3 regions of the Nocardioides pakistanensis genome follow, and region 3 is predicted to be linked to each of the others. Evidence: riboswitches for the same ligand, from Rfam matches in the RefSeq annotation. Region 3 holds a riboswitch; each other region holds the start of a gene.
What was found. Region 3 has a riboswitch for cobalamin ahead of cobN (cobaltochelatase subunit CobN). Riboswitches for the same ligand answer to the same signal wherever they lie in the genome.

Region 1 (8,171 bases), on a different contig from region 3:
CCGGGGCTCGAGGTCGTGCGCGGACAGGCCCCCGGCGCGCTCGGTGAGCTCCGCGCGCCGGACGCCATCTTCGTCGGCGGCGGCGCCACCCGCGACGGCGTGATCGACGCCTGCCTGGCGGCACTCCGACCGGGTGGCCGGCTCGTCGTGCACGGTGTGACGCTCGAGACCGAGACGCTGCTCGGTCGGCTCTACCGGGAGCACGGCGGCGAGCTATCCCGCATCGCCGTCGAGACTACGGCGCCGATCGGCTCTTTCACCGGGTGGACGCCCTCGCGCGTGGTCACCCAGTGGGCGCTCACCGTTTGACGGAGCGGTCGCGGGCCGCGTCGTAGAGGTAGGAGTCGCCGCCCTCGCGGGTCAGTGCCCAGCCGACCAGGATCACGGCTGCCTGGCGCAGCCCTGCCGCCTCCACGACGTCCGCAATGGTTGCCACCGTGCCCCGCATCAGCTGCTCCCCGGGCTGGCTGGCACGGTAGACGACGGCCACCGGGCAGTCCTCGCCGTACTCCGGTTCGACCTCGGCCATCAGCTCGCGCACCCGCGTGATCGCCAGATGCAGCACGAGCGTCGAGCGGGTCGCAGCGAACGCCGCCAGCGACTCGGACTCCGGCATCGCGGTGGAGCGGGCCTGGGTGCGGGTCAGCACCACCGACTGCGCCACCAGCGGCACCGTCAGCTCGCTGCCGACCAGCGCAGCGGCGGCAGCATAGGCGGGCACCCCGGGCGTCACCGACCAGGCAACCCCGGCAGCATCGAGCCGGCGGGTCTGCTCGTGCAGCGCGGAATAGAGCGACGGGTCGCCGGAGGTCAGCCGCACCACCGTCTGCCCCGCGCCGGCTGCGCCGACCATCCGCGCGACCATCGTGTCGAGGTCGAGGTCTTGGGTGTCGACGAGCTCTGCGCTCGGGTTGACGTGGGCGAGCACGTCGGGGTCGAGGTAGGTGCCGGGGTAGAGCACCAGGTCCGCCTGCGCCAGCAGGTGCGTCGCGCGCACGGTCAGCAGGTCGGCCGCGCCCGGTCCGGCGCCGACGAAGTGGACGGCAGCGCTCACCGCACATACCTCGGCGTCCACACGCCGGCGCGGCTCACCCGCGTGCTCTCGGCACCGACGATCAGCAGGCACTTCATGTCGATCGTCTCCGGGTCCAGGTCGGCCAGCGTCGTGACGGTCAGCGACTCCTGGTCGCGCCCGACGTCGCGCCCGACGATGACGACGGTCTCCGGCTTGCGGTGTTCCAGCAGGACGCGGTGGGCGGTGGCTATCTGCTCGGTCCGGGAGCGGGAGGCCGGGTTGTAGATCGCGAGTACGAGGTCGGCGTCGGCGACGGCGCGGAGGCGCCGTTCCACGACCTCCCACGGCTTGAGCCTGTCGGAGAGCGAGACGACGGCGAAGTCTGCCCCGATGGGCGCACCGGCACGGGCGGCCACCGCCTGAACGGCGCTGACCCCCGGCAGCACGCGGATCGGCACGCCCGCGTACGTCGGGTCCTCGGCAGCCTCGAAGACGGCTGCCGCCATCCCGAACACGCCAGCGTCGCCACCTGAGACGACCGCGACCCTCTCCCCCGCCTTGGCCAGGTCGAGCGCGACACGAGCGCGGTCGACCTCTACTGTGTTGCCCGATGCGTGGCGGGTCACCCCGGCACGCTGCGGGACGCGAGCCACGTACGGGGCATAGCCGACGACGTGGTCGACCTCGCCCAACGCCGCCGACACTTCTGGCGTGAGCCAGTCGTCGGGGCCGGGACCGAGGCCGACGACCAGGAGCTCAGCGGTCCGCTCGTCGTCCGTCGCGGCGGATCCACTCGGCTCCGCGTCGCGAGCGCGCAGCCGGTCGGCGGTCGGCCGGCTGGCGGTGTCGCCGGGGACCACGATCAGGGAGAAGTAGGGCACGGAGTCCGGGTCGACCTCGGCGACGGGCAGCCAACGCTCCTCGGGTTGGGACGCCCGCTCGACGTACCAGGCGCCGTCGAGCCGCCCGGATTGCGCCAGCGCTGAGCGCACGGCCGGGAACGTCCGGCCGAGCTTCATGATGACGGCGGCCTCGGTGTCGGCCAGCCGTCTCGCGAGCTCCGGCTCGGGCAGGGTTCCGGGGAGGACGGTCAGGACATCTGTCTGTCGAACCAGCGGGCCGGAGCTGCCAGAAATAGCCGCTGTCGCCGCCGCGAAGGCAGGCACGCCCGGCACCACCTCGGTCGGGTAGATCTCTTTGAACCGGTCGTGCAGGTACATCGACGAGCCGTAGAAGAGGGGGTCGCCTTCCGAAAGCAGGACTACGTCGCGACCCTCGTCGAGGTGAGCCGAGAGCCGTACCGCGCAGGACTCGTAGAAGTCGGCCATCGCCCCGACATACCCACCGGGATGGCCCGTGGTCCCGGTGGTGACCGGATAGCGCAGCTCCTCCTCGATCACCTCGGCCGGAATGACGCCGTCGGCAATGCGACGCGCGTGGGACTTCTTCTTCACGCCCGCGTGGTACGCGACGACGTCAGACGCGCCGATGATCCGGGCGGCCTTGAGCGTCATGAGCTCCGGGTCGCCGGGACCGATGCCGACGACCGTGAAACGGCCGGTCATTCTGCCTCCTGGGCGAGTGCGTTGAGCGCTGACGAGGTCATCGCCGATCCACCGCGACGGCCACGGACGGTGACGTAGGGGATGTCGACGCCGTGCTCGAAGTGGAAGTCGACGAGCGCCTGTTTGGACTCGGCCGCACCGATGAAGCCGACAGGGCAGCCAACGATCGCCGCAGGCCGCGGGCCACCGTCGAGAATCATCTCCAGCAAGTGAAACATCGCGGTCGGAGCGTTGCCGATCGCTACAACGGCACCGTCCAGCCGCGGCTCCCACAGCGACACGGCGGCGGCGGTACGGGTGGTGCGCCACTCGCGGGCCAGCCCGGGCACCCGCGGGTCGTTGAGCAGGCAGACGACGTCGTTGTCCTTCGGCAGTCGGCTCCGGGTAACGCCGGTCGCGACCATGGTCGCGTCGCACAGGATCGGCGCGCCCGACTCCAGCGCGGCCCGGGCAGTCGACACCATCTGCGGATGCACGATCAGGTCATCAGCGAGGTCGACCTGCCCGCTGCCGTGGATCATGCGGACGGCGAGCTTCTCGGCATCGGCCGGCACCGCCCGCAGGTCGGCCTCTCGCCGGATGGTGGCGAATGAGTCGACGTAGATGGCCGGCCCGGAGTCGACGTACTGGTAGCGGCGCGTTGGCCTGCGCAGGTCGGTCATCTGCTCTCCTCGGGAATGAGCACGCCACGCCACGGTGTGACAATCACGTGATCGACTGCTGCGGTCAGGTCTTCGATGGCTTGGCGGTCGAGACCGGTCTCGGAAACCTCGACATGACGCCCACCGGGCACCACCCCGAAGGGCAACGGTTCCGCCGGGTCAGGAAGGCCCGGATCGGGCGCTCGCGGTACGACGAGGGGCTCGGCCAGCTCCGACACGTGCCAGGCCGCGCCCGGCCCGCGCCCTCGGCGTACGACGAACTCATGCGCTAGCTCCGCGATCCGCCCTGCCGCCTCCGCGAGCGGCACGGTCGCGCCCCACTCGGTCCCGATCCGTAGCTGAACCCGGCTCGAGTCCAGCGCAACCAGCCCTAGATCGCAGCTGCGAGCAAGAAGGTCGCCGCGTCCGTCGTCGAGCACGAACAGGAACCGGCCGGGCAGGGCCGCGAGGTCCGGGTCAGCGCACAGCCGGTCGTCGAGCTCGCATGCAACTGCCCGGAGGTCGGCGCGACCACCCGCCAGGCCGGTTTGCGGGGACACCATCACATTGCGGGCCAGTTCATGGGTCCTGGTCGGCAGGAGGCCGGTTCGCTCGAGGGCGGCGAACGCCGCTGAAGACAGCCGGCCTTCGGAGCCGGGAAAGGCGCGCACCTGAAGGTTCGCCCGCGACGTCGTGTGCACGCGTCCGTCGCCGTACTCCTCTGCAACCTCGACGAGCGACCTCAGCGCTGTCGAGGGAACTCTGCCCCCGATCAGCCGAAGCCGGACGAGAAGTCCGTCGGCCGCCTGCCACGGTCGGAGGGCGCCGGGACACCGGTCGGCGCGAGTGCGGGAGGCTGACACTGCCAGGACCTATCTGGTCAGGGACCCTGTCGCGGAGTCCACGTACGACCTGGCGACGGTTGTCACCAGTGCCAGCAGGTCTTCGGACTCGGGATCAACCGGGGCGAGGCACCTTCCCAGAGCATCGCTCCAGTGGCGTGTTGCCTCGCCCGTCACCCTTACCGCTGCGCGTCAGTCCCGGAATCTCACCGGGTTCCCTGACTCCACGGGTGGAGTACGACTGGCGCCCACACACTAGCGCCTCCCACTCACGCGACCGATAGGGCGCCCGCGGAGACCTCCGCCCCGCTTTGCTGCAGGGCTGCCAGGGTGCGGATCCGTCATCGCCGGGACCGCTCTGACCAGGCAGTGAAAGATGTTGGAAGACGAGAGCCAACGAGAACCACGACATCTGATCCCGCGTGGGCTAAGTCAGCCGCCTCCAACGTCCCGAGACATCGGCGCCATTCCGGTCACGCCTCTGTTCGCTGGCCATGTTCCGCGTCTTCACCTGGACCCCGTCGGGCCGCGCCTCGTTTGGCGACCACCGGAGGTTTCTGGGTCACGAGAGCGTCACACAAGCCAGTATGGCTCAAATAGCGAGTGACCCGTGACCTGCGTTTCCGCGGGTCACGGGCCAGTTATCAGCAGCGGGGGCAGGATTTGAACCTCGCAGTGCTCTCCCGGACCCGTCTCTGCGCCAGCAAGGCGCTGAGCGTCTGCGACGAGCTGTCGATAGATGGCGTCGGAGATCTTGCGCTTGAGACAGCGCAGTGCCTCCAGGGGCTTCTTGCCTTCAGCCCGCTTGCGTCGGTAGTAGGCCCGGCCGTCGGTGTCGAGGCGCAACTGGGTGACCGCGGCGATGTGGGTCATGTGGTTCATCCGGCGGTTCCCCGCTCGCGACAGCCGGTGACGGTTCTGCTCCCCGGAGGACGCATCTAGTGGCGCGGTACCGGGCCAGGAGACGAACCGGTTGCGGTCAGCGAAGCGAGCAACGTCGCCGACGTCGCCCAGGATCCGTGCGGCCACCACGGGCCCGACGCCGTGGATGTCCGTCAGCGTCGAGCCGCGGGCGAGCACGATGGCCTTGAGCTCAGCGGTCCTTCTTGATCTTCGCCTCGACGGCGATCAGGTCGGCGAGCTCGTCGGCGGCGATGCGGCGGCGGGTCCTCCCGGCGACGTCACGCGGCCGGACCGACGCAAGCATGGCCTTGGCCTGGGCCGGTGGTGATGTCCCGTTTGGCCTGTCCTGGCAGGAGTTCAGCCGACAGAGCCTGCAGCCGGTCGACCGTTTGGACTCGACGTCGGGTCAGGGCTTCTCTTCCGTCGGTGAGCATCCGCAGCGCCTCGAGCTCGCCGTCGACCTGCAGCACCCGCAGGGTCTTGGTGCGAAACTTCAGAGGGGATGGTGGCCTCTGCTCACTTCGATTCCGGGATCTCGGAGACCTGCGCAGGTTCCTCGGCCTTGCGGCTCGCCACCAGGCTTGTGATGGTGGTCAGCGTCAAGACTGCGACGATCACGCCGAGGGACCACAGTGTGGGTATCTCGGGGACTGAGGGCCACTGCATGTGTGCCCAGTGCAGCGCGAGCTTGGCACCGATGAAGGCGAGGATCGCCGCGAGTCCGTAGCCGAGGTGTACGAGCTTGCTGAGTGCACCCTCCAACACGAAGTACAGGGCACGTAGCCCGAGGAGTGCGAACGCGTTCGTCGCGAAGACCAGGAACGGGTCGCCGGTGATCCCGTACACCGCGGGAACCGAGTCGACCGCGAAGACGATGTCGGTCGCCAAGACCGCGACGACCACCAGCGCGAACGGGGTGAGAGCACGGCGCCCGTCTATCCGGCCGAACATCCGCGGACCCTCGTAGTCGGCGGTCACCGGCATGAACCGGCGAACGAACCGCACGCTGCGAATGTGCTCCACCTCCACGACGTGTCCAGCGCCGGTGAGGGTGTCCTTCAGGATCTTGACGGCAGTCACCACCAGGATCAGCCCGAAGACCAAGAACATCCAGTCGAACCTCGCGAGCGCCGCAGCACCGAGCGCGATGAAGATCGCGCGCAGGACGAGAGCCCCGATGATCCCGTAGAGCAGCACCCGCTGCTGCAACGCCCGAGGCACCGCGAAGGCACCCAGCAGAAGCATGAACACAAACAGGTTGTCGACACTGAGCGACTTCTCGACCAGGTACCCGGTGAGGTACTCCAAGCCGCGGTCCGTGCCGAAGGCCCACCAAATGTAAGCGCCGAAGGCCAACGGCAGCGCGACGTAGAACGCCGACCAACCGATCGCCTCCCTCATGGAGACCTCGTGCGGCCGACGGGTGATGACGAAGTCGAGGGCCAGCAGCACAATCACCGCACCGACGGTCACCACCCACAGAGTCGGGGTCGCGACTGAAACCAGGGTGGGCTGGAGGGGGTCGGCGGGCGCGGCGTAAAGCACGGGTCTCCTTGGTGCACGTCTCCGGGATGATGGACCCACCAGGGGTACCCACGTGACGTATTGAGCATTCGCCGCCCACGTTGTGGGGGCGGTTGCCCGCGTGCACGGGCACGTATCTGCCAACCCCATGTTTTCGGGGCTCTGGCGCGGAGCTTCCCTCGTAGGTGATTGGCGCAGGCCTTTGGCTTCCGTCGCGCGTTCGGATCACCCCGCCGGGGTAACAACGAGGGCAATGCAGCAGCCCAAACGTGAAACGAGCGCGAGAACGGAGCACCCCCGATGGCTACCAACCGGAAGGCCGGAACGCGGGCGCCCGGTGCCCTGCAGGAGTTCTTGCACAGCGAGGCCGCCGGCGGCATCGCTGTGGTGATCGGGACACTCATCGCAGTGGCGTGGGCCAATAGCCCTGCCGCGGAGTCCTACACCTCGTTCTGGGGGCACTACCTCACGTTGGGGTGGGGCGAGGCCGCATTGACGGAGAATCTGCAGCACTGGGTGAACGACGGCCTGATGGCGATCTTCTTCTTCGTTGTTGGGTTGGAGATCAAGCGCGAGCTCGCCGTCGGTGAGCTGCGAGATCGCCGTGCCGCAGCCCTGCCCGCTGCCGCAGCGCTCGGCGGGGTCGTCGTCCCAGCGCTGATCTTCCTGACGCTGGCCCGTGGGGAGGCCGCGGCGGGATGGGGCATCCCGATGGCTACCGACATCGCGTTTGCCGTCGGTGTCCTCGCGCTGCTCGGCGACCGAGTGCCGGCCGGCGCCAAACTGTTGCTGTTGTCGGTGGCCATCGTCGATGACATCATCGCGATCGTTGTCATCGCGACCGTCTACACCGACACGGTCTCGCTTGCATGGCTCGGTGGTGCGGCCGCCGGGCTCGGCGCGGTGCTTGTACTGCGGTCGCTCAGAGTGCACGCCATCTCGCCATACGTCCTCGTCGGCATCGTGGTGTGGGTGGCGACGCTGGAATCCGGTGTCCACGCCACGATCGCCGGCGTCGCCCTCGGGCTGCTCACCCCAGCCGGGGAGATCGCCGGCCGAAGCGTGCTGAACACCCTCGAGCATCGGCTCCACCCCTGGTCGGCGTTCGTGATCGTGCCCCTGTTCGCGGTGGCCAACGCCGGCGTCGATTTCGGCGGTGGACTACTCGGCGAGGCCGTCGGCAGACCTGGGCCATCGCTCTCGGCCTGGTGGTTGGAAAAATCGCAGGCATCGGCACAGCCGTGTGGCTAGCGGTCCGCACGGGGTTCGGACGACTGCCAGCAGGCGTCACGCCGCTGCACGTACTCGCCGTCGCCGCCGTGGCCGGCATCGGCTTCACTGTCTCGCTGTTCATCGCCGACCTCGCCTATGACGACCCCGCGCTGACTGAGACCGCCAAGGTCGGCATCTTCGCCGGCTCGGTGCTGGCCGGCGTCATCGGAGCGACAGTCATGCTGCTCGCCGGACGACGCGCCAGGTCCACTCAGATCTCGCCCGCTGACGAGGCGCCGGAGGCACGCTGACTCAGACGGAACACCGGGCAAAGGGTCCGGGTTTGCCGCAAAGAGTCAGTCCCAGCGGGCACTGCGCGTTTGCGGAGTCGCACGCCAGCCGGCGCGGATCCTTCGCAGATCACAGGGCACAGCACAGTCTCGGAGGGCAATACGGTCTAGTCGGACAC
Region 2 (18,352 bases), on a different contig from region 3:
GTGCTGCGCGGATCATCCGCAACGCCACGAGTCTCGGTGTGCCGGGGCTCGAGGTCGTGCACGGACGGGCCCCCGGCGCGCTCGCCGGGCTCCGCCCGCCGGACGCCATCTTCGTCGGCGGCGGTGCCACCCGCGACGGGGTGATCGACGCCTGCCTGACGGCGCTGCGACCGGCCGGCCGGCTGGTGGTGCACGGCGTGACGCTCGAGACCGAGATGCTGCTCGGTCGGCTCTACCGCGAGCACGGCGGCGAGCTGACCCGAGTCTCGGTCGAGACCAGTGCACCGGTCGGCGCCTTCACCGGGTGGACTCCGGCCCGTGCCGTCACGCAGTGGGCACTGACGCGCTGACGCCGTACCTCTCCTCATGCAGGACGCTCGCCAACGGCGAGCGGTGCCGCCAGCCGTAGCGCTCCAGGTCAGGCACGTCCGGTAGCTCCGAGACGGCGCCGACGCAGAGCCACGCCACCGGCCGTACGTGCTCCGGCATGCCGACGAGGTCGCGCAGGAACTCCTCGCGGTAGAAACTGACCCACCCCACCCCGAGGCCCTCGGCGGTCGCGGCGAGCCAGAGGTTCTGGATGGCGCAGACCACCGAGTAGAGCCCGGCGTCGGCGATGGCATGCCGCCCGAGCACCCTCGGCCCGCCGCGGGTCGGGTCGTAGCCGACCACGATCCCGAGCCGCGACTCGCGGATCCCTTCGACCTTGATCCGCGAGAACGTCTCGGCGCGCTCACCGCTGAGCGTCGCCGCGAACGTGTCCCGCTCGAGCGCGACGTGGTCGGCGAAAGCGCTGAGCGCGGCCGGCGAGCGGACCAGCACGAAGTCCCACGGTTGGCTCATCCCGACACTCGGTGCACAGTGAGCCGCCGACAGCAGCCGCTCCAGCACCTCGGCGGCCAACGGCTCACCTGTGAATTCTCGGCGAGTGTCACGACGACGGTTGATGACGTCGTAGAGCTCCATCAGAGCCCCCGATCGCCGCGTCGCTTCGAGCTCCGGTCGCGGGCCGCGTCGTAGAGATAGGACTCGCCGCCCTCGCGGGCCAGCGCCCAGCCGACCAGGATCACGGCCGCCTGGCGCAGCCCTGCCGCCTCCACCACCTCCGAGATGGTCGCCACCGTGCCACGCAGCACCTGCTCCCCGGGCTGGCTGGCGCGGTAGACGACGGCCACCGGGCAGTCCTCGCCGTACTCCGGTTCGACCTCGGCCATCAGCGCCCGCACACGCGTGATCGCCAGATGCAGCACGAGCGTCGAGCGGGTCGCAGCGAACGCCGCCAGCGACTCGGACTCCGGCATCGCGGTAGAGCGGGCCTGGGTGCGGGTCAGCACCACCGACTGCGCCACCAGCGGCACCGTCAGCTCGCTCCCGACCAGCGCAGCAGCGGCAGCATAGGCGGGCACCCCGGGCGTCACCGACCAGGCAACCCCGGCAGCATCGAGCCGGCGGGTCTGCTCGTGCAGCGCGGAATAGAGCGACGGGTCGCCGGACGTCAATCGCACCACCGTCTGCCCCGCGCCAGCTGCGCCGACCATCCGCGCGACCATCGTGTCGAGGTCGAGGTCTTGGGTGTCGACGAGCTCTGCGCTCGGGCCGACGTGGGCGAGCACGTCGGGATCGAGGTAGGTGCCGGGATAGAGCACCAGGTCCGCCTGCGCCAGCAGGTGCGTCGCGCGCACGGTCAGCAGGTCGGCCGCGCCCGGTCCGGCGCCGACGAAGTGGACGGCAGCACTCACCGCACGTACCTCGGCGTCCACACGCCGGCGCGGCTCACCCGCGTGCTCTCGGCACCCACGATCAGCAGGCACTTCATGTCGATCGTCTCCGGGTCCAGGTCGGCCAGCGTCGTGACGGTCAGCGACTCCTCGTCGCGCCCGATGTCGCGCCCGACGATGACGACGGTCTCTGGCTTGCGGTGTTCCAGCAGGACACGGTGGGCGGTGGCTATCTGCTCGGTCCGGGAGCGGGAGGCCGGGTTGTAGATCGCTAGCACGAGGTCGGCGTCGGCGATGGCGCGGAGGCGCCGTTCCACGACCTCCCACGGCTTGAGCCTGTCGGAGAGCGAGACGACGGCGAAGTCTGCCCCGATGGGCGCACCGGCACGGGCGGCCACCGCCTGCACGGCGCTGACCCCCGGCAGCACCCGGATCGGCACGCCCGCGTACGCCGGGTCCTCGGCCGCCTCGAAGACGGCTGCTGCCATCCCGAAGACGCCAGCGTCGCCGCCTGAGACGACCGCGACCCTCTCCCCCGCTTTGGCCAGGTCGAGCGCGACACGAGCCCGGTCGACCTCGACGGTGTTGCCCGACGCGTGGCGGGTCAGTCCGGCACGCTGCGGGACGCGAGCCACGTACGGGGCGTAGCCGACCACGTGGTCGACCTCGCCCAACGCCGCCGAGGCTTCTGGCGTGAGCCAGTGGTCGGGGCCGGGACCGAGGCCGACGACCAGGAGTTCAGCGGTCCGCTCGTCGTGTGTCGCGGCGGATCCACTGGGCTCCGCGTCGCGAGCGCGCAGCCGGTCAGCGGTCGGCCGGTTGGCCGTGTCGCCAGGGACGACGATCAGGGAGAAGTAGGGCACGGAGTCCGGGTCGACCTCGGCGACGGGCAGCCAACGCTCCTCGGACTGCGACGCCCGCTCGACGTACCAAGCGCCCTCGAGCCGCCCGGCCTGCGCCAGCGCTGAGCGCACGCCCGGAAACGTCCGGCCGAGCTTCATGATGACGGCGGCTTCCGTGTCCGCCAGCCGTCTCGCAAGCTCCGGCTCGGGCAGGGTTCCGGGGAGGACGGTCAGGACGTCTGTCTGTCGAACCAGCGGGCCAGAGCTACCAGAGATCGCCGCTGTCGCCGCCGCGAAGGCGGGCACGCCCGGCACCACCTCGGTCGGGTAGATCTCCTTGAACCGGTCGTGGAGGTACATCGACGAGCCGTAGAAGAGGGGATCGCCCTCCGAGAGCAGAACCACGTCGCGACCGGCGTCGAGGTGATCCGAGAGCCGCACCGCGCAGGACTCGTAGAAGTCGGCCATCGCCCCGACATACCCACCGGGGTGGTCCGTGGTGCCGGTGGTGACCGGGTAGCGCAGCTCCTCCTCGATGGCGTCGGCCGGAATGACGCCGTCGGCGATGCGGCGTGCGTGGGACTTCTTCTTCACGCCAGCGTGGTACGCGACGACGTCGGACGCGCCGATGATCCGAGCGGCTCTCAGCGTCATGAGCTCCGGGTCGCCGGGGCCGATGCCGACAACCGTGAAACGGCCGGTCATTCTGCCTCCTGCGCGAGAGCGTTGAGTGCTGACGAGGTCATCGCCGATCCACCGCGACGGCCGCGGACGGTCGCGTAGGGGATGTCGATGCCGTGCTCGGCGTGGAGGTCCACGAGAGCCTGCTTGGACTCGGCAGCACCGATGAAGCCGACCGGGCAGCCCACGATCGCCGCGGGTCGTGGGCCCCCGTCGAGAATCATCTCCAGTAGGTGGAACAGTGCAGTCGGAGCGTTGCCGATGGCGACAACGGCACCGTCTAGTCGCGGCCCCCACAGTGAGACGGCGGCGGCGGTACGGGTGGTACGCCACTCGCGGGCCAGCCCGGGCACCCGCGGGTCGTTGAGCAGGCAGACGACGTCGTTGTCCTTCGGCAGTCGGCTCCGGGTGACGCCGGTCGCGACCATGGTCGCATCGCACAGGATCGGCGCGCCCGACTCCAGCGCGGCCCGGGCAGTCGACACCATCTGCGGATGCACGATCAAGTCATCAGCGAGGTCGACCTGCCCGCTGCCGTGGATCATGCGGACGGCGAGCTTCTCGGCATCGGCCGGCACGGCCCGCAGGTCGGCCTCTCGCCGGATGGTGGCGAAGGAGTCGACATAGATGGCGGGTCCGGAGTCGACGTACTCGTAGTGGCGCGTTGGCCTGCGCAGGTTGGTCATCTGCTCTCCTCGGGAATGAGCACGCCACGCCACGGTGTGACAATCACGTGATCGACTGCTGCGGTCAGGTCTTCGATGACCTGTTGGTCGAGACCGGTCTCGGAAACCTCGACATGACGCCCACCGGGCACTGCCCCGAATGGCAACGGTTCCGCCGGGTCAGGGAGGCCTGGATCGGTCGCTCTCGGTACGGCGAGGGCCTCGGCCAGCTCCGACACGTGCCAGGCCGCGCCCGGCCCGCGCCCTCGGCATACGACGAACTCATGCGCCAGCTCCGCGATCCGCCCTGCCGCCTCCGCGAGCTCCACGGTCGCCCCCCACCCGGTCCCGATCCGTAGCTGAGCCCAGGTCGAGTCCAGCGCGACCAGCCCCAGGTCGCAGCTGCGAGCCAGTAGATCGCCGCGTCCGTCGTCGAGCACGAACAGGAACCGGCCCGACAGAGCCGCGAGATCCGGGTCAGCGCACAACCGGTCGTCCAGCTCACGTGCAACCGCTCGGAGGTCGGCGCGACCCCCGGCCAAACCGGTTTGCGGCGACACCATCACATTGCGGACCAGTTCATGGGTCCTGCTCGGCAGGAGGCCCGTTCGCTCGAGGGCGGCGAGCGCCTCGGATGACAACCGGCCTTCGAAGCCGGGGAAGGCGCGCACCTGAAGATTCGCCCGCGACGTCGTGTGCACGCGTCCGTCGCCGTACTCCTCAGCGACCTCGACGAGCGACCTCAGCGCTCTCGCGGGAACCCTGCCCCCGATCAGCCGAAGCCGTACGAGAAGGCCGTCCGCAGCCCGCCACGGCCGGAGGGCGCCAGGACACCGGTCGGCGCGAGTGCGGGAGGCTGACACTGCCAGGACCTATCTGGTCAGGGACCCTGTCGCGGAGTCCACGTACGACCTGGCGACGGTTGTCACCAGTGCCAGCAGGTCTTCGGACTCGGGATCAACCGGTGCGAGGCACCTTCCCAGAGCATCGCTCCAGTGGCGTGTTGCCTCGCCCGTCACCCTCACCGCTGCGCGTCAGTCCCGGAATCTCACCGGGTTCCCTGACTCCACGAGTGGAGTACGACTGGCGCCCACACACTAGCGCCTCCCACTCCCGCGACCGATAGGGCGAACCCGCGGAGACCTCCGCCCCGCTTGCTGCAGGGCTGTCAGTGTGCGGATCGGCCATCGCCGGGCCCGCTCTGACCAGGCAATGGAAGAGGTTGGAAGACAACGAGAGCCTGACGAGAACTACGACATCTGATCCCGCGCGGGCTAAGTCCGCCGCGCCTCCAACGGCCCGAGACATCGGCGCCATTCCGGTCACGCCTCGGTTCGCTGGCTATGGACCGCGTCGTCACTCGGGCCCCGTCGGGCCGCGCCTCGCTTCGCGACCAACGGGGTTTCTGGGTCACGAAAGCGCGACACAAGCCGGAATGGCTCAAATGACGAGTGGCCCGTGACCTGCGTTTCCGCAGGTCACGGGCCAGTTTTCAGTAGCGGGGGCAGGATTTGAACCTGCGACCTCTGGGTTATGAGCCCAGCGAGCTACCGAGCTGCTCCACCCCGCGTCGGTGAACACAACCTTACGGGACGGTCAGCACCGACTCCAAATCGAGGGCTGTGGCGCCGGTCACCCCCCAGCGGAGTCCTCGGCCGCGGCGCCTTCGTCAGCAGGAGCCTCGGTGACCCCGGCCGCCTCGAGCGCGTCGGCGACGAGCTGCCGGGCACGCTCGGTGGCCTCGGCGTACGCCGCGAGGTCTCCGTCCTGCAGCGCCCGCTCAGCCTCGGTGAACGCCTCCTCGGCCTGCTCGAGCAGCGAGGTGACATCGCCCGGGGCCGCCGGCTCACCGTCGTCGGGCGGCGCGGGTTCGCCGTCGCCGGGCTCGACCGGCTCGTTGGACGGGTCGATCTCGCCGAGCACGTCGTCGAGCGCCGCGGTCAGGCTGGTGCCGATGCCGACCTCCTTGCCGAAGGAGGCGAGCACGTAGCGCAGCACCGGATAGCGACCCTCGCCGGACTCGCGTTGCGTGTAGAGCGGCTGCACGTAGAGCAGCCCGTCGCCCACGGGCAGCGTCAGCAGGTTGCCGTCGATCACCTTCGAGTTGGTCCTGGTGAACGCCAGTCGCGCGTCCTGGATCTCCTGGTCGGCACCGAACTGGTTGGCGATCTGCGACGGGCCGGGGATCTGGGTGCTGCCCGGGAGCCTGAGCACCCGGATGCTGCCGTAGTCGTCCTGGGCCGCATCGGCGTCGACGGAGATGAACGCCGCGAGGTTCTGCCGGTTCTTCGGCACGTAGACGCTGGTCAGCGAGAACACCGGCTCCTCGCTGCCCGGCGTGCGCACCGACAGCCGGTAGGGCGGCTGGTTCTGCGTCTTCTTGGTCGGGTCCTCCGGGACCTCCCACTGGTCACTGCCTTCGTAGAAGATGCTCGGGTTCGTGACGTGGTAGGTGGCCAGGATGTTGCGCTGCACCTTGAACAGGTCCTCGGGATAGCGCATGTGCGCACGCAGCTCGTCGGGGATCGAGTCCTTGGGCTCGACCACGTCCGGGAACGCCGAGGACCACGCCTTGAGGATCGGGTCCTGCTCGTCCCACTCATAAAGCGTGACGGTGCCGTCGTACGCGTCCACGACCGCCTTGACCGAGTTGCGGATGTAGTTGATCTCGTCGGTGGGTAGCGTCGCGTAGGCGGTCTGCGGCTGCAGGCTGTCCCGGGTCATCTCCGAGAGCGACTTCTTCTCCGACATCGGGTAGCGGTCCGTGGTGGTGTACGCGTCGAGGATCCACACGACACGGCCGTCCACGACCGCGGGATAGGAGTCGCCGTCGACGGTCAGCCACGGCGCCACCTTCTGCACCCGGGTCCGCGGCTCGCGGTCGTAGATGATCTTGGAGTTCTCGTTGACCCGGTTGGACAACACGATGTTCGGCTCACTGAACTTGATCGAGTACAGCAGCTTGTTGAACAGGTTGCCGACCGGCACACCCGCCTCGCCGTCGTAGGTGTTGTTCTCCGCCGCGCTGCCCTCGCCCTCCCCCTCGGGGACGTCGAACTCGATCGGGTCCGCGCCGTCGGGGCGGCCGACGATCGAGTACAGCGGACTGTTCTCGCCGAAGTAGATCCGCGGCTGGTAGCCGTCCTCGGTGAGCTGGGTCAGGTCACCGACCGGCGGGATGTCGCGCTCGGCCCACACCGGCTCGCCGTCGTTGCTGACCGGCTGTCCCTCCGCGGTCCGCTGGTTGCCGTAGGCGGCGATCATGCCGTAGCCGTGGGTGTAGACGGTGTGCAGGTTCGCCCAGTTCCGCTGGTCCTCGGGCAGGCCCTCCTGGTTCAGCTCGCGTACGGCGAGTACCAGGTCGCGGAGCTCGCCGCTGACCGGGTACCGATCCACGTCGAGCACGTTGCTCACGCTGTAGTAACCACGCACCTGCTGGAGCTGCTCGAAGGTCTCCGAGACCAGCGAGGGATCCAGCAGCCGGATGCCCGGGATCGACTGGGCGTCCTCGCGCAGCTGTTCGGTGCTCACCGAGACGTTCGCGCTGTAGGGCGTGATCTCGACGTCGTCGATGTCGTACGCCGCGCGGGTGGCCTCGATGTTGCGCTGGATGTAGGGCCGCTCCTTGTCCGGCTCCGACGGGGAGACCTGGAACTGCTGCACGACACCCGGCCACACCGCACCGAGCAGCACCGCCGACAGCACGAGCAGGGCCAGGCCCACCGACGGCAGCATCCACGTGCGGCGGAAGACGTTTGCGAAGAACAGCACCGCACAGATCAGCGCGATGAAGGTCAGGATCTCCTTCGACGGCAGCACGGCGTTGTCGTCGGTGTAGGTGACACCGGTGATCAGGCCCGAGGCGTCGGAGGTGATGTCGTAGCGGTCCAGCCAGTAGTCGACGGCCTTGAACAGCACGAACAGCCCGGCGAGCACAGAAACCTGCACCTGCGCGGCCCCGGACATCCGGTCGTGCTTGTCCTGCAGCCGGATGCCGCCGTACAGGTAGTGCATCACCACGGCGACCACCAGGCTCAGCGCCGTCGCGGTCATCGCGAAGCCGACCAGGTAGTGCAGCCAGGGCAGGTCGAAGACGTAGAAGCTGATGTCCTTGTCGAACTGCGCGTCGGTCTGCCCGAACTCCGTGGAGTTGCGCCACAGCAGGAACTCACGCCACTGACCAGCACCGGAGGCGCCGGCGAACAGACCGAACACGAGGCTGACCGCGAGCAGCAGCCAGCGCCGCAGCGGCTCGACCACCTCGCGGTACCGGTCGAGGCTGGCCTGCTCAAGCGAGGCCGGGCGGAACAGCGGCCGGAACCTGTAGGCCAGGAAGAGGTTCGCCGCGATGATCGCGGCCATCAGCAGCCCGAAGAACGCGAACAGCACCACGCGCGTGCTGAGCATCTTGGTGAACACCGAGCCGTAGTCGACGCTGCGGAACCACAGCCGGTCGGTCCAGATGCCGGTGAAGATCGAGACCAGGAAGAACGCGGCGACGAGCACCAGACCGGTGAGCATCAGCGCCCGTGAACGTCCCGGCGGCGGTGTCGGGGCCGCCGGCCGCGGCCGGGTCGGGGGTGGTTCGTCGAAGAATCCGCTCACTGCTGTCCTCTGGCTAGTTCTCGAGCGTGCTGGTCAACAACTCTAGGAGCCCCGGCACCAGGTCTGGGCTCTCGACGACCGACGCGGCGTCGTCGTGGGAGCGGAACCGCAGCGCGCAGTACGTCGCACCCTCCCGGGTGGCCCCTGCCACGATCCGGACCTCCTGCCGCAGCGGGTGGTTGGCCGCGAACTCCTCGGCGGCATCGGCGTCCTCGGGGATGTCGGCGTCCGCCTCGGGCGGGAGCACGAACCGCTCCACCACCGCAGCACAGCCGAACACCTCGGCCGGCCACATGATCTGCTGGAGCACCTCCTCCAGCGACCGGTCGACGGGGGTGTGGTCCTGCTCGACCGGGGTCAGCGACCCGGCCGCGGTGGCGGCGTCGAGCCCCATCGCCGCGGCCAGCGCCGGCTCGCGGGCGACGAGGTCGGCGGTGGGCACCAGGGCGTAGAGACGTGAGGGCTGGTCCCAGCCGTCCTCGGCGGCGTGCATCTCGATCTCGCGGACCGCGGCCGCGAGGACGGGGTCGACCTCGGGTGCGTCCGCGTCAGGGCCGGGCTGCTGTTCGCTCATCTGCTCACTCACACCTCGGGAGCTCGGCGTCGGGGTTCTCGACGTACTTCTGGAGGGACTCGACCGCGCTGTGCATCGTCGGCGCCTTCACCAGTCTCATCTCCTCCTCGTCGAGCCCGACCGCGAGCGCGGACTCGCAGTTGCCCGGCGGGACGAAGAACAGCTCGGCGCCGGACGCCTCCGCGGCCACGATCTTCTGCTGGATGCCTCCGATGGGTCCAACGCTTCCGTCCTCGGCAATGGTTCCCGTGCCGGAGACCGAAGCGCCGCCGGTGAGCGCACCGGGGGTGAGGGTGTCGTAGACACCGAGCGAGAAGATCAGCCCCGCACTGGGTCCGCCGATCCGGTCGTCGATGTTCACCGACACGTCGAAGGGGAAGTCGTAGCTCGGCCCGACGACGATGCCTACCACCGGGATGTCCGGGTCGTCCTCGGAGGGCCGCGGCTCGACGCTCACCGTCAGCTCCTGCTTGCCACGCCGGATCCGGAAGCTCGCACTCTCGCCCTTGGGCGTGCTGCGCACCAGCTTGGCGACGTCCGTGGCGTTGCGGACCTTCTCACCGTCGACGGCCAGGATCTCGTCGCGCACCTCGAGCTTGCCCTCAGCGGGGCTGCCGGGGTTCACCGCGAGCACCTCGGTGATCTTGTCGAGGTCGTAGCCGAGCTCGGTCAGCGCCACCGCCACGGCCGTGTCCTGAGAGCTGACCATCTGTACGGCGCTCTCGGTCTCGACCTCCTGCTCGGACTCCTCGGGTGCGTAGAACGCCTCCCGCGGGTAAACCGCCCGGGACCGGTCGAACCACGCCGCAAGGGCCTCACCGAGGTTCACGTCCTGGTCCGGGCCGGTCAGCTTGATCGTGGTCAGCTCGAGCCGGCCTTCGGTGTCGTAGCGTTCGTGGCCGGCGACCTGGACGATCTCCTCGCCGCGGTTCTCGGCGAGGACGTCGACGGTCGGGCCGGGGCTCATCGTGATGTAGGGCACCGGCGTGGAGGCCGCGACGTAGAAGAGCACGGCCAGCAGCACGCTGGCGAGAATGCTCGACACGGTGCGGCGACTCATGCGGTCACCTTCTCACTCAGGGACAACTACGCCGAGCGCCGGGTCCGCTCCGACGGGCCCCCGGCCGGGGGCCGTCCGCTGCGCGAGGGCCGGATCGCGATCCCGGTGCTGCGGTCCCGGACCACCGGCGGGCGCGGCCGTCGGGCGCCCGGGTGGTCCTTGGCGATCGCGGCGGCGAACCGCTCGTAGGCGGCCTCGGACCGGTCCTGCTGCTCGGTGCGCGGCCGGCCCGCCCAGGCGGCCCACGCCATCATCACCACCGCGACGACGCCGGTGGGCGCGAGCCAGAGCAGGATCTCCACGCGCCCAGGCTAGGCCGAGCCGGGCGCGGGAGCGGGCAGCAACACGGCTGCTGCGGCGGTCAGGGGGTGCCGACCCACTCGTCGGTGCCGTCGGCGAACAGCTGGTGCTTCCAGATCGGCACCCGCTGCTTGAGCCGGTCGATCAGTGCGCGCGACGCCTCGAACGCCTCGCCCCGGTGGGCGGCGGCGGTGGCGACGACGACGGCCGCGTCGCCGATCGCGAGCTCGCCGACCCGGTGCACCGCGGCGACGGCCAGGACGTCGTACTCCCGGGCCACCTCCTCGGCGACGTCACGGAGCTGGTCGAGCGCGGTCGGGTGGGCGGAGTACTCCAGCCCGGTCACCGACTTGTTCTCGTCGTGGTCGCGCACCGCGCCCACGAACAGGGTCACGCCCCCGGCTGCGGCGTCGGCGACGGCGGCCAGCACCTCGTCCACCGACAGCGCGGTGTCACGGATGTCGACCAGGCGTACGACGGGCGGAATCTCGCTCACACCACCGAGACTAGAGGTTGATCCCACGAGTACGTTGGGAGGCATGACCAACGACCCGAACGAGCGCCCTGGCGACGAGAACAACCCGTTCAAGGGCACCCCGTTCGAGCAGCTCTTCTCCCAGCTCGGAGGCGCGTTCTCCGGCGGCGGCTCGGGCATGCCCGACCTGTCGATGCTGATGAGCCAGATGCAGGCGATGATGACCCCGCACGAGGGTTCGGTGAACTGGACCCTCGCCAAGGACGTCGCCCGCAAGACCGTCGCGCAGGAGCCCGACCCGACCCCGACCGATCGCCAGCGCTCGGCCGCCGCCGACGCCCTGCAGCTGGCCGACCACTGGCTCGACGAGGTCACCGACCTGCCGTCGGGTGTCTCCACGTCGGCGGTGTGGAGCCGCGCCCAGTGGGTCGAGGAGACGATCGAGGTCTGGCAGCGGCTCGTCGAGCCGGTCGCCGAGCACGTGGTCGCCGCGATGGGCAACGCCCTCCCCGAGGAGGCGCGGACGATGGCCGGGCCGCTGCTCGGGATGCTCAACCAGGCCGGCGGGGCGATGTTCGGCACCCAGGTCGGTCAGGCGATCGGCGGGCTGGCCGGTGAGGTGCTCACCGCCTCCGACATCGGTCTCCCGCTCGGCCCGGCCGGCAAGGCCGCGCTGCTGCCGGCGAACGTGAAGGCGTTCTCCGAGGGCCTCGACGTGCCCGACGAGGACGTGCTGCTCTACCTCGCGCTGCGCGAGGCGGCCCACCAGCGGCTGTTCGCACACGTGCCGTGGCTGCGCGGCCACCTGCTCGCCGCGGTCGAGGACTACGGCCGCGGGATGACCATCGACATCTCCAAGATCGAGGAGTCGATGCGCAACATCGACCCGATGAACCCCGCCGCGATCCAGGAGGCCATGGAGGGCGGGCTGTTCGAGCCGCAGAAGACCCCCGCGCAGGAGGCCGCGCTGGTCCGCCTGGAGACGACGCTGGCGCTGGTCGAGGGCTGGGTCGACGAGGTCGTCGGCCAGGCGACCGCCGACCGGATGCCCAGCGCCGCGAAGCTGATGGAGGCGGTGCGCCGACGCCGGGCCGCGGGTGGTCCCGCCGAGCAGACCTTCGCCGCCCTGGTCGGCCTCGAGCTGCGCCCCCGCCGGCTCCGGGACGCCTCGACGCTGTGGGGCTCCCTGCGCTCCCGCCAGGGCCAGCAGGCCCGCGACGCCGTGTGGGCGCACCCGGACCTGCTGCCGTCCTCGGCTGACCTCGACGACCCGCTCGGCTTCCGGGAGAACATCGAGGAGCCCGAGGCGCTCACCGACGCCGAGTTCGACGCCGCGCTCGCGGAGCTGCTCGACAGCGGTGCCCGGCCCAAGGACGACGGTCCCGACGAGGGCCCTGCCGACGGCTCCGGCGACGGCGACCGCTGACCCGTGCTGCACGACGACGCGCTGGCCCTGCTGCGCGCCTGGACACCCCCGGACGAGTCGCAGGAGCAGGTACGACGCCGCTACGTCGCCCACCTGGAGGCGCACGCCGACGGACTGCACCGCTCCTGCTTCCCCGACCACCTCACCGCCAGCACGCTGATCCTCTCCGCCGACGGTGCGCAGGTGCTGCTCACCCTGCACGCCAAGGCCCGCGCCTGGTTCCAGATGGGCGGGCACTGCGAGGACACCGATGACACCCTGGCCGGCGCGGCACTGCGGGAGGCGTTGGAGGAGTCCGGCCTGCGCGACCTCGACCTGGACCCGCAGCCGGTGCAGCTCAACGCGCACCCGGTGCCGTTCTGCGACCCGCGCGGGACCGTGCACCACCTCGACGTCCGGTTCCTGGCGGTGGCGCCGGAGGGGACGAGCCACGCCGTCAGCGACGAGTCGCTCGACGTGCGCTGGTGGCCATGGGACGCGCTGCCGACCGACGACGCCGACATGCACGAGCTGGTGCGACTGGCTCGGGCCCGGTGGGCGACCCGCGTGCCATAGTGGCCGCATGCCCGGCAGCCCGACCAGGACCCTGTACCGCGACGCCGCCCTCGCCGACGGCACCGGCCCGGAGCTGCGCCTGGGCGTGAGCATCCTGGTCGAGGACGACCGGATCTCCTGGATCCGGCCCACCGGCGACGAGCCGGACCCGGGCCGGGACGTCGAGGTGGTCGACGCCTCCGGCAGCACGATCGTGCCGGGCATGGTCGACAGCCACAGCCACCTGACCCTGCCCGGCGGCGCGCACTGGGTCGAGCGCGGGTTGGACCCGGCCGAACGGCTGCTCGGTGTCGCCGAGCACAACGCTCGGCTGCAGCGTTCCGCAGGCGTCCGGTGGGCCCGCGACGTCGGCTCGCCGATGAAGACAGACCCCGTCGACGGGCGGGAGCGCGCGCTGGCGCTCGGCGTACGTGACCGGTGGGCCGGCAACCGCGAGTACCCCTACGTGCGCGCCGCCGGCTCCTGGGTCGGCAGGACCGGCTCGCTGCCGCCCGGGCTCGCCGTCGAGGTCGAGCACGGCGGGTCGCTGCTCGACGCGACGATGCGTCAGCTCGACGACGGCGCGGACTTCATCAAGCTCTACCTCGACGGCCCCGACAAGGACACCGCGCCCTTCACCGTCGACGAGGTGCGCGCCGTGGTCGAGGCCGCGCATGCCCGGGGCGCGAAGGTGACCGCACACTCCGGTGTGCTTCCCGGCGCGCGGGTCGGCGCGGAGGCCGGCGTCGACTCCCTCGAGCACGGCTTCCAGCTCGACGCCGACGTCGCCCGGCTGATGGCCGACAACGGCGTCGCGGTCGTCTCGACGCTGGCCGTGCTCGAGTCGTGGCGCTCCTTCGCCCGCACCACCGACCTCCCCCGGTTCGCCTCCCCCGAGGGCCGCTCGCTGATCGCAGCGCGCCGCGAGTGGGCCCACGAGAGCATCCGGCTCGCCGCCCGGGCCGGCGTGCTGATCGCGGCCGGCACCGACTTCGGTGGCGGCTCGCTGCGTGCGAACCAGATGGCCTGGGAGATCGAGTGCCTGGTCACCGCCGGCCTCGAGCCGTGGCAGGCACTCGCCGCGGCGACCCGCAACGGCGGGACGCTGCTCGACGAGCCGGAGGCCGGCGTGATCCGCGAGGGCGGGCCGGCCGACATCGTGCTGGTGCACGGCGACCCGCTCTCCGACCCGGCCGCGATGTGGCGGGTCTGGCTGGTCACCTGAGCCTCACTCCAGGGCGACCGCGCCGATCTCGTCGTCGGCGATCATCTCCGCCGCACCCTCCTCGGAGCAGTCCGGCGGCTCGGCCTGCAGACCCAGGTGCGTCGCGGCCGCGATGCCCTCGAGGAACCCCTTGGCCCGCTCGGCCTTGGGATAGCGGTCGACCCAGGCCCAGAACGCGGGCGTGTGTCCGGCCTCGATCAGGTGCGCGAGCTCGTGCACGAGCACGTAGTCGATGACCCACGGCGGCATCCCCTTCAGCCGCGTGGACAGTCTGATCGAGCGGTCCGACGGGGTGCACGAACCCCACCGGCTGTTCTGGTTGTCCACCCAGCGCACGGTCACCGGCCGCGCGAGCCCGCCGAGGTAGCGGTCGCTGAGCTCCATCGCGCGTCGCTTCAGGCCGGCGTCACTGGGCCGGCGCCGCTTCTCGGCCTTCTCCAGCCGGGCGATCATCGTGGCGACCCACTCGCGCTCCTCCTTGGCGCTCAGCCGAGCCGGGATCATCACGACCACGCGGTCGTCCTCCCGGTACGCCGAGACCGTGCGACGGCGCCGGCGGCTGCGTCGCACCTCGACGGTGGGCCCCTGCGGATCGGGGGCACGGGTGGGCATGTGATGCAGGTTACCCGGCCGTCCAGGCCAGCAGCTCCTCTGCCGGCCACGTGTTCACGATCCGCTCCGGAGGCACCCCGAGTTCCTCGGCCCGCGCACACCCGTGGTCGAGGAAGTCCAGCTGTCCGGGTGCGTGGGCGTCGCTGTCGATCGCGAACAGGCAGCCGGCCTCGAGCGCCAGCGCGACGAGCTCGTCGGGCGGGTCGACCCGCTCGGGCCGCGAGTTGATCTCCACCGCGACGTCGTGCCGGGCGCACGCGGTGAACAGCGCCTCGGCGTCGAAGGTGCTCTGCGGCCGGGTCCCCCTTCCCCCGGTGACCAGCCGTCCGGTGGCGTGGCCGAGCACGTTCGTGCGCGGGTGCTGTACGGCGGCCACCATCCGGCGCGTCATGGCGGCCGACTCCATGCGCAGCTTGGAGTGGACCGAGGAGACCACCACGTCCAGCCGCCCGAGCATCTCCTCGCTCTGGTCCAGGGCACCGTCCTCGAGGATGTCGACCTCGATGCCGGTGAGCATCCGCAGCTGGCCGCCGAGCTGGTCGTTGACCGCGGCCACCACGTCGAGCTGGCGCGCGAGACGCTCCGCAGACAGCCCGTTGGCCACCTTCAGCCGCGGGGAGTGGTCGGTCAGCGCGACGTACTCGTGGCCGACCTCGACCGCGGTCATCGCCATCTCCTGGATCGGCGACCCGCCGTCGGACCAGTCCGAGTGCGTGTGCAGGTCACCGCGCAGCAGGCCACGCATCGTCGCTCCGCCCTCGGCCAGCGGGCCCGCGGTCTCCTCCAGCTTCTGCAGGTACGACGGGGTCTGGCCGGCGAGCGCCTCACGGACCACCTTCTCCGTCGACGCACCGATGCCGGACAGCTCCCGCAGGGTGCCCTGCTCGGCCCGGGCCCGCAGCTCCTCAGGCGACAGCGCCAGCAGCGTGGCCGCCGCAGTGCGGAACGCCCGAACCTTGTAGGTCTCGGCGCGGGTCCGCTCGAGGAGGAAGGCGATCCGGCGCAGTGCGGCGACCGGGTCGCCCGACTTTCTTTCGTCCACAGCCTGTATCTCCCCATTTCCGCTGGTCAGACACCTGACAGCCCGACTGCCGGGCGTGTCTCCCACAGTGTTGTGCACCGGCGCTCCGGCGCGCTCCACAAGCACCTCCGCGAGTCTCCACACCCTGTCCACAGCGTTGTCCACAGCCGTGGACGGTGCTGTGTTGACCGCCGTGGCGCGGGCCACCTAGCGTGAGCGCGGAAGAGGCCCTCGATCATCCAGGGGCCCGGCGTTCGCAAGGGGAAGGCAAGCGCCGTGCCGCTCGATCGAGGGCCTCTCTGATCGTCACCTGACCGGTCCCGGACCCCGACCGGCGGTGGGCCGACGGCGCCGCGGAGCGGTCCCTCGCGGCGCCGAGTCGGCCGCCCCTGCTGCCCTTCGACGCGCCTTCTGACGTCCTGGTCAACCTTCTCGGCGGTGCCGGCGTCTCATGGGCATGAGGCCGACCCCTCCCGCCCGGCTCGTGCTGGCCGGGCTCGCGTTGTCGACCGGGCTGACCGCGTGCAGCGCCGGCGGCGAAGCCGGCTCCCCGGCGACCCACGCGCCCGATACCCCAGCGTTCGACAGCCGAGCAGACGCGGCGTCCGCTGCTCAGGCGCTCGTCGCGTATGCCGAGGGGACTGCTACCGAGGTGCCCTGGGCCAGCGAGGTCAGCTATCGGATCGCCGGCGAGCAGGTGGCCCGGTTCGCGGCCGACCTCGCCGACCGCCGGAGCACCTGGGACGGCTGCCCCAGAGCCTCGTCGACCTACGAAGGCCGCGACTGCCCGGTCTCGCCGCTCCGGACGATCACGCTCCTGGTCCGAGACGGCGGCGAGGTCACCTTCGACTCCGAGCCGCCTCGCATCGTCGGGTGCAGCCGCTACCAGGACGCGGCCGCGAGGTCCGCGGAGACGATCTGGATCCGACCCGACGAGACGCACCGCGACTGCTTCTCCGACTTCGCGGTCGCGCTGTCGCTCGACGGTTCAGGCAGGGTCGCAGCCGTCGACCTGACGCTCTCGGGGCCCTGACCGGACGGGCACCGCGTCGGTCGGGGATCCGTCGGCAGGTCCACGCTGGCCGGGACCTTCGGCGAGCTCAGGCGCCGGTGAACCGGGGCGGGCGCTTCTCCTGCGCCGCCCGGATCCCCTCCTGCAGGTCGGCGGTGGCCAGCGTGATCGGCTGGGCCAGCGCCTCCCACTGCAGCGCGGTCTCGAAGTCGGCGTGGCCGCCGCCGCGCAGGGCCAGCGTGGTGTAGCGGCTCGGGATCGGGGCGCTGGCCGCGATGCCGGCCGCGACCTCGAGCGTCTCCGCGAGCAAGGTGTCGTCGGGCAGCACCCGCGACACCATCCCCAGCCGGAGCGACTCCTCCGCGTCGACGACCCGGCCGGTGAGCAGCAGGTCGCGGGCCGCGGCGTCCCCGACGACGTTGGGCAGCAGGTAGGTCGCAGCCATCCCCGGGTGCATGCCCAGCTTCACGAACGGCGCACCCAGCTTCGCCCGGGCTCCGGCGTAGCGGATGTCGCAGGCCAGCGCCACGCACAGCCCCGCGCCGATCGCCGGGCCGTTGACCGCGGCGATCGTCGGCACCTCGAGCCGGCGGATCGACAGCCACGCGCGGTAGAACGCGATCATCCGGGTGCGCAGCTGGTCCACCGTGGCGTCGGGCTCACTCGCGATCCAGCTCGTGTTGCCGCCGGAGCAGAACGCCGACCCGGCGCCGGTGACCACCACCGCGCGCACCGACCGGTCCCCGGCCAGGTCCTCGACCGTCGCGGCCCAGGAGGCGGTCATCTCGTCCGACATCGCGTTGCGCTGGTCGGGGTTGTCGAGGGTGAGCAGGACGACGCCGTCGGAGGGTCGTTCGACGCGCAGGTGGGGGGTGTTCGGCATGCGGCGCAGACTACCCAAGCCGGCACCGGCGGCCCGGCGTACCCGTCCGGCGAGACCCGCCGACGCGACCGACGCCGACACCGCGGCCCGCCGCTCGCGGCACGCAGCGTCCGAAAACGTGCAAAGCGGGCATTTCCGGCATCCATTCGCCGCGGACACGCGCAACCACGGGCTCTCCTGCATACATCGCGCCCCGCGCTGTCGTAGGGTGCGAGACGGTTGCCGACGAATCGGCGCCCCGGCGGGTCCGCGCGAGCCACCGCCGCGACGACCAGATCGACCACAGCAAGGGAGGCCGTCATGGCGGAGACCTGGAGCGGCGAGTTCTACTGCGTGAAGTGCAAGGAGAAGCGCGAGGCCGAGGGCGAGGTCAAGGTCAACGACAAGGGCACGCGGATGGCCAAGGCCGTCTGCCCGGTCTGCGGCACGAACCTCAACCGCATCCTCGGCAAGGCCTGAGCCGAGCCCACTCGACCGACGTCGACGGCGGGACCCGCACGGGCCCGCCGTCGCTGCGTCTGCGGTCCCTGACCGTTGCCCGCGCCGGGGGCTGTGGACGGCCGCCGACGTCCTTGCCCGGTCTGCGGCACCCTCGGTGGGGTGCCCACCCACTGCCCCCGTCCTGCCGCCGGCGCCGTGACGACCGGCCACCTCACGTTCCGCCCCGGCGTGCACGTGCTGCGCCGTGACGCCACCTCCCTGCAGGTCGGCCTCGACCC
Region 3 (4,445 bases):
CGGTCGCCTTTTCGAGCTGACCCAAGCTCGTGTGGATGACGCGTTCGCTCGCCAGGGATCCGTCCGTGACGATTGCCGCGGGCTGGCCGGCGTCGCGTCCGCCATCGATGAGGGCCTGGGCTATGGCACCGGCGTTTTGGACGGCCATCATCAAGACGATCGTGCCTCGTGATGCGGCCAGGGCGCCCCAATTGACGAGGCTGTCAGGGTGGCGCGGCGGTAGGTGACCTGAGACGACGGTGAAGTCGTGGACGACCCCTCGGTGCGTGACGGGGATCCCCGCCAGCGCTGGTACCGAGAGGGATGAGGAGAGGCCGGGGATGACACGGACCGGGACTCCCGCTTGGTGCAGGTCAAGCACCTCCTCGAACCCTCGACCGAAGACGTAGCTGTCACCTCCCTTGAGGCGGACGACCCTCTTTCCGGCTCGTGCCCGGTCGAGCAGGACGGCGTTGATGTCTTCCTGGGCGGTGAACCTGCTGCGCGGGAACTTGGCGACGTCGATGAGCTCCACATCGGGAGCGAGCCCCGCAAGCAACTCATGAGGCACCAGCCGATCGGTCACGACGACATCCGCGCCGAGCAGTGCCTTGAGGCCAGCGATCGTGATGAGGTCCGGGTCGCCTGGACCGGCGCCGACGAGGGTGACTCCGGCGAACGGGGCTGGGTCCAGGCAAAGGGCGCGGTCAGGCATGAGCGTCATTGTCCAAGCCACGTGAGGCCATCGTCGATGCGGGCCACGGCCCCGTTGGGGACGTCGACCCACGCTGCCTCGTGTGGCTTCATGCCTTGGAGATACGCGACGGCTGACCGGATCGCGTCCCCGTGCGACACCAGGACGGATACGCAGCCGCGGTCGAGGTCGCCGAGCACAGCACCCATGCGGTCGTACACGTCCATGAGCGACTCGCCACCCGCGAGCGGCTGCGTCGGGTCCGACCAGTCGAAGGTCTCCGCTGCGGCCCAGGTCTCCTCGTACGTTCGGCCCTCGAGGTCACCCAGATGTTGCTCGCGCAGGCGGAGGTCCGACTCCGGAGTCAGCTGCAGCCGGCGGCCGATGACCGCAGCGGTCTCGGCCGCGCGGGTCAGGTCGCTGCAGATGAGCCGAGCCGCGACCAGCCCCAGGCCAGCCAGGTCACTCGCGATCAACTCCGCCGCCGCCGCCGACTGGGTGCGCCCGAGGTCGGTCAGCGGCGGATGAGCGGTCTGCCCCTGCGTCAGGCGGCGTACGTTCCACTCCGACTGGCCGTGACGGACGAGGTAGACCGGGTGCGGCATGGGGGCGATTCTCCCGTAGGCTGCGAGACGCTCGTGGCGCAGGAACCCGGTGAGAGTCCGGGGCGGTTCCGCCACTGTGACGTCCGAAGGGACGCAGCCAGACACTGGCCGCGGGCTGATCCCACCGATCGACGGGGCGAGAACCCCGGAGGAGGAGCCCCGGCCCATGGCTGCGCGTACCCGCATCGCCCTGCTGTCGACGTCCGACACCGACCTGCTCTCGGCGCGCGCGAGCCGCGTCGACTACGCGTGGGCGAACCCGACCCGCAGCTCCGACGTCGAGCTCGCCGCTCTCGCCGGATCCGCCGACCTGGTCGTGGTCCGCCTGCTCGGTTCCCCGCACGACCTGTGGCCCGGGCTGTCCGCCGTGCGCGAGGACGGCACGCCGCTCGTGATCCTCGGGGGGGAGCAGGAGCCGAACGCCGAGCTCATGGAGCTGTCGACCGTCCCGGTGGGGACGGCCGCCGAGGCGCATCGCTACCTCGCCGAGGGCGGTCCGGCCAACCTGGCCCAGCTGCACGCCTTCCTCTCCGACACGGTGCTGCTGACCGGCGAGGGCTTCGAGCCACCGGCGACGGTGCCCGCGTGGGGGTACGCCGACCGGCCGTTCGCGCACGGCAGCGGGCTGCCACGCGTCGGGGTGCTCTACTACCGCGCCCACGAGGCCAGCGGCAACAACGCCTTCGCCCACGCCCTCGCCGACGCGGTCGACGCGACCGGCCGGGCCGTCGGGGTGCCGATCTTCGCCGGCTCGCTCCGCTCCGCGCCCGATGAGCTGTACGCCGCGCTCGGGACGCTCGACGCACTCGTCGTGACGGTCCTGGCGGCCGGCGGCAGCACCCCGGCGACGGCGAGCGCCGGCGGCGACGACGAGGCGTGGGACGTCGAGCGGATGGCCGCGCTCGACATCCCCGTGCTGCAGGGGCTGTGTCTCACCAACAGCCGCGCCGAGTGGGAGGCCTCCGACGACGGCATCAGCCCGCTCGACTACGCGAGCCAGATCGCGATCCCGGAATTCGACGGCCGGATCACCACGGCTCCGTTCTCGTTCAAGGAGATCGACGCCGACGGGCTGCCGTCGTACGTCGCCGACGCCGAGCGCTGCGCCCGCGTCGCCGGCATCGCGGTCAACCACGCCGTCCTGCGCCGGGTGCCCCCCGACGAGAAGCGGGTCGCGCTGATGCTGAGCGCCTACCCCACCAAGCATGCGCGGGTGGGGAACGCCGTCGGCCTGGACACCCCGGTCTCCGCGATCCGGCTGCTGCGCCGCCTGCGCGAGGAGGGGTACGACCTCGGGGCCGACAACCCCGTCCTGCCCCTCCTCGACCTCGCCGACGAGACCGAGGCCGGCGACGCGCTGATCCACGCGCTGATCGCCGCCGGCGGACAGGACGAGGAGTGGCTGACCAGCGCCCAGCTCACCGACGCACACGTGCGCATCGGCAAGGCGGCGTACGACGCCTGGACGGCCGACCTCCCGGCGCCGCTGCGCGATGCCATGGTCGAGGCGTGGGGCGAACCACCGGGCAACCTCTTCGTGAACGACGAGGGCGAGATCGTGCTCGCCACGCTGCAGGCCGGCAACGTGGTGATCCTGATCCAGCCCCCGCGCGGCTTCGGCGAGAACCCTGTCGCGATCTACCACGATCCGGACCTGGCACCGAGCCACCACTACCTCGCGGCCTACCGCTGGCTCGGCGCGGACGTCGACGCCGGTGGGTTCGGGGCGCACGCGGTGGTGCACCTGGGCAAGCACGGCTCGATGGAGTGGCTGCCGGGCAAGAACGCCGCCCTGTCCGCGGCGTGCGGGCCCGACGCCGCGATCGCGGACCTGCCGCTGATCTACCCGTTCCTGGTCAACGACCCGGGCGAGGGCGCGCAGGCCAAGCGCCGCGCGCACGCGACGATCGTGGACCACCTGGTGCCGCCGATGGCGCGTGCGGAGTCCTACGGCGACATCGCGCGGCTGGAGGGTCTGCTCGAGGAGTACGACAAGATCTCCGCGATGGATCCCGCCAAGCTGGCGGCCATCCGGGGTGAGATCTGGCAGCTCATGCACGCCGCCCAGTTGCACCGTGATCTCGGCCTGGAGGAGCGTCCGGACGACGAGGAGTTCGACGACTTCCTGCTCCACGTCGACGGCTGGCTGTGTGAGATCAAGGACGCGCAGATCCGCGACGGTCTCCACGTCCTGGGTGCGGCGCCGACGGGCGAGGCCCGGGTGAATCTGGTGCTGTCGATCTTGCGCGCCGCGCAGGTGTGGGGCGGGGTCGGCAACGCGGTCCCCGGCCTGCGCGCTGCGCTCGGTCTCAAGGATGGCGCCGATCTCCAGGCGGTCGACGAGACGGAGGCGCGGGCTCGGGCGCTGGTCGAGGCAATGGAGGGAGCCGGCTGGGACCCGACGGTCGCCGCAACGCTGCATGACTCGCCGGAGGTCCAGCAGGTGCTGAGGTTCGCGGCCGATCAGGTCGTCCCCCGTCTGGCCGGGACGACCGGCGAGCTTGACGCGGTCCTGCATGCCCTCGCCGGCGGGTTCGTGCCGGCCGGGCCCTCCGGCTCTCCCCTACGGGGTCTGGTCAATGTGCTGCCGACGGGCCGCAACTTCTACACCGTCGACCCTCGGGCCGTCCCGAGCAGGCTGGCCTGGCAGACCGGCCAGGCGATGGCGGACTCGCTGGTGCAGAAGTACCTCGACGAGACCGGCACCTACCCCACGTCGGTCGGGCTGTCGGTGTGGGGCACCAGCGCGATGCGGACCTCCGGGGACGACGTCGCCGAGGTCCTGGCCCTGCTCGGTGTGCGTCCTGAGTGGGACGCCGAGTCGCGCCGGGTCCGTGAACTGGTCGTCGTCCCGCTGGAGGAGCTCGGCCGACCGCGCATCGATGTCACCGTCCGGATCTCGGGTTTCTTCCGCGACGCGTTCCCCCACGTCGTGGCGATGCTCGACGACGCGGTGCGGATGGTGGCCGACCTCGACGAGCCGGCCGAGGCGAACTACGTGCGCGCCAACTATGCCGCCGACCTGGCCGAGCATGGCGACGCCCGGCGCGCCCGGACCCGGATCTTCGGGTCCAAGCCCGGGTCGTACGGCGCCGGCATCCTGCAGGTCATCGAGTCCGGCACATGGCGCGATGACAATGACCTCGCCGAGGTCTACACCGCCTGGG

Region 1: it holds a riboswitch for cobalamin, as region 3 does, so the genes downstream of both, ACYVIH_RS02925 (nitrite reductase) here and cobN (cobaltochelatase subunit CobN) in region 3, are expected to answer to the same signal.
Region 2: it holds a riboswitch for cobalamin, as region 3 does, so the genes downstream of both, ACYVIH_RS02975 (nitrite reductase) here and cobN (cobaltochelatase subunit CobN) in region 3, are expected to answer to the same signal.

What each region holds. Positions count from the first base shown of each region.
Region 1 is NZ_BAAGUV010000006.1:878-9,048, forward strand. It holds partial or broken gene cbiE (precorrin-6y C5,15-methyltransferase (decarboxylating) subunit CbiE) at 1-309, shown strand, start outside; gene cobM (precorrin-4 C(11)-methyltransferase) at 299-1,054, opposite strand; gene cobJ (precorrin-3B C(17)-methyltransferase) at 1,051-2,580, opposite strand; gene ACYVIH_RS02920 (precorrin-8X methylmutase) at 2,577-3,242, opposite strand; gene ACYVIH_RS02925 (nitrite reductase) at 3,239-4,084, opposite strand; cobalamin riboswitch at 4,141-4,324, opposite strand; gene ACYVIH_RS02930 (transposase) at 4,694-5,143, opposite strand; gene ACYVIH_RS02935 (TerC family protein) at 5,483-6,511, opposite strand; gene nhaA (Na+/H+ antiporter NhaA) at 6,791-7,741, shown strand; gene ACYVIH_RS02945 (Na+/H+ antiporter NhaA) at 7,699-8,013, shown strand.
Region 2 is NZ_BAAGUV010000007.1:834-19,185, forward strand. It holds partial or broken gene cbiE (precorrin-6y C5,15-methyltransferase (decarboxylating) subunit CbiE) at 1-350, shown strand, start outside; gene bluB (5,6-dimethylbenzimidazole synthase) at 325-966, opposite strand; gene cobM (precorrin-4 C(11)-methyltransferase) at 966-1,739, opposite strand; gene cobJ (precorrin-3B C(17)-methyltransferase) at 1,736-3,265, opposite strand; gene ACYVIH_RS02970 (precorrin-8X methylmutase) at 3,262-3,927, opposite strand; gene ACYVIH_RS02975 (nitrite reductase) at 3,924-4,769, opposite strand; cobalamin riboswitch at 4,826-5,009, opposite strand; tRNA gene ACYVIH_RS02980 (tRNA-Met) at 5,403-5,476, opposite strand; gene ACYVIH_RS02985 (UPF0182 family membrane protein) at 5,539-8,511, opposite strand; gene ACYVIH_RS02990 (PPA1309 family protein) at 8,525-9,085, opposite strand; gene ACYVIH_RS02995 (YlbL family protein) at 9,090-10,145, opposite strand; gene ACYVIH_RS03000 (hypothetical protein) at 10,172-10,447, opposite strand; gene ACYVIH_RS03005 (molybdenum cofactor biosynthesis protein MoaE) at 10,507-10,941, opposite strand; gene ACYVIH_RS03010 (zinc-dependent metalloprotease) at 10,985-12,346, shown strand; gene ACYVIH_RS03015 (NUDIX hydrolase) at 12,350-12,901, shown strand; gene ACYVIH_RS03020 (amidohydrolase family protein) at 12,909-14,105, shown strand; gene ACYVIH_RS03025 (M48 metallopeptidase family protein) at 14,109-14,717, opposite strand; gene ACYVIH_RS03030 (PHP domain-containing protein) at 14,728-15,759, opposite strand; gene ACYVIH_RS03035 (hypothetical protein) at 16,196-16,771, shown strand; gene ACYVIH_RS03040 (enoyl-CoA hydratase/isomerase family protein) at 16,839-17,633, opposite strand; gene ACYVIH_RS03045 (DUF5679 domain-containing protein) at 17,934-18,092, shown strand; gene ACYVIH_RS03050 (hypothetical protein) at 18,234-18,352, shown strand, end outside.
Region 3 is NZ_BAAGUV010000051.1:15,615-20,059, forward strand. It holds gene cobA (uroporphyrinogen-III C-methyltransferase) at 1-694, opposite strand, end outside; gene ACYVIH_RS17445 (histidine phosphatase family protein) at 700-1,278, opposite strand; cobalamin riboswitch at 1,278-1,405, shown strand; partial or broken gene cobN (cobaltochelatase subunit CobN) at 1,445-4,445, shown strand, end outside.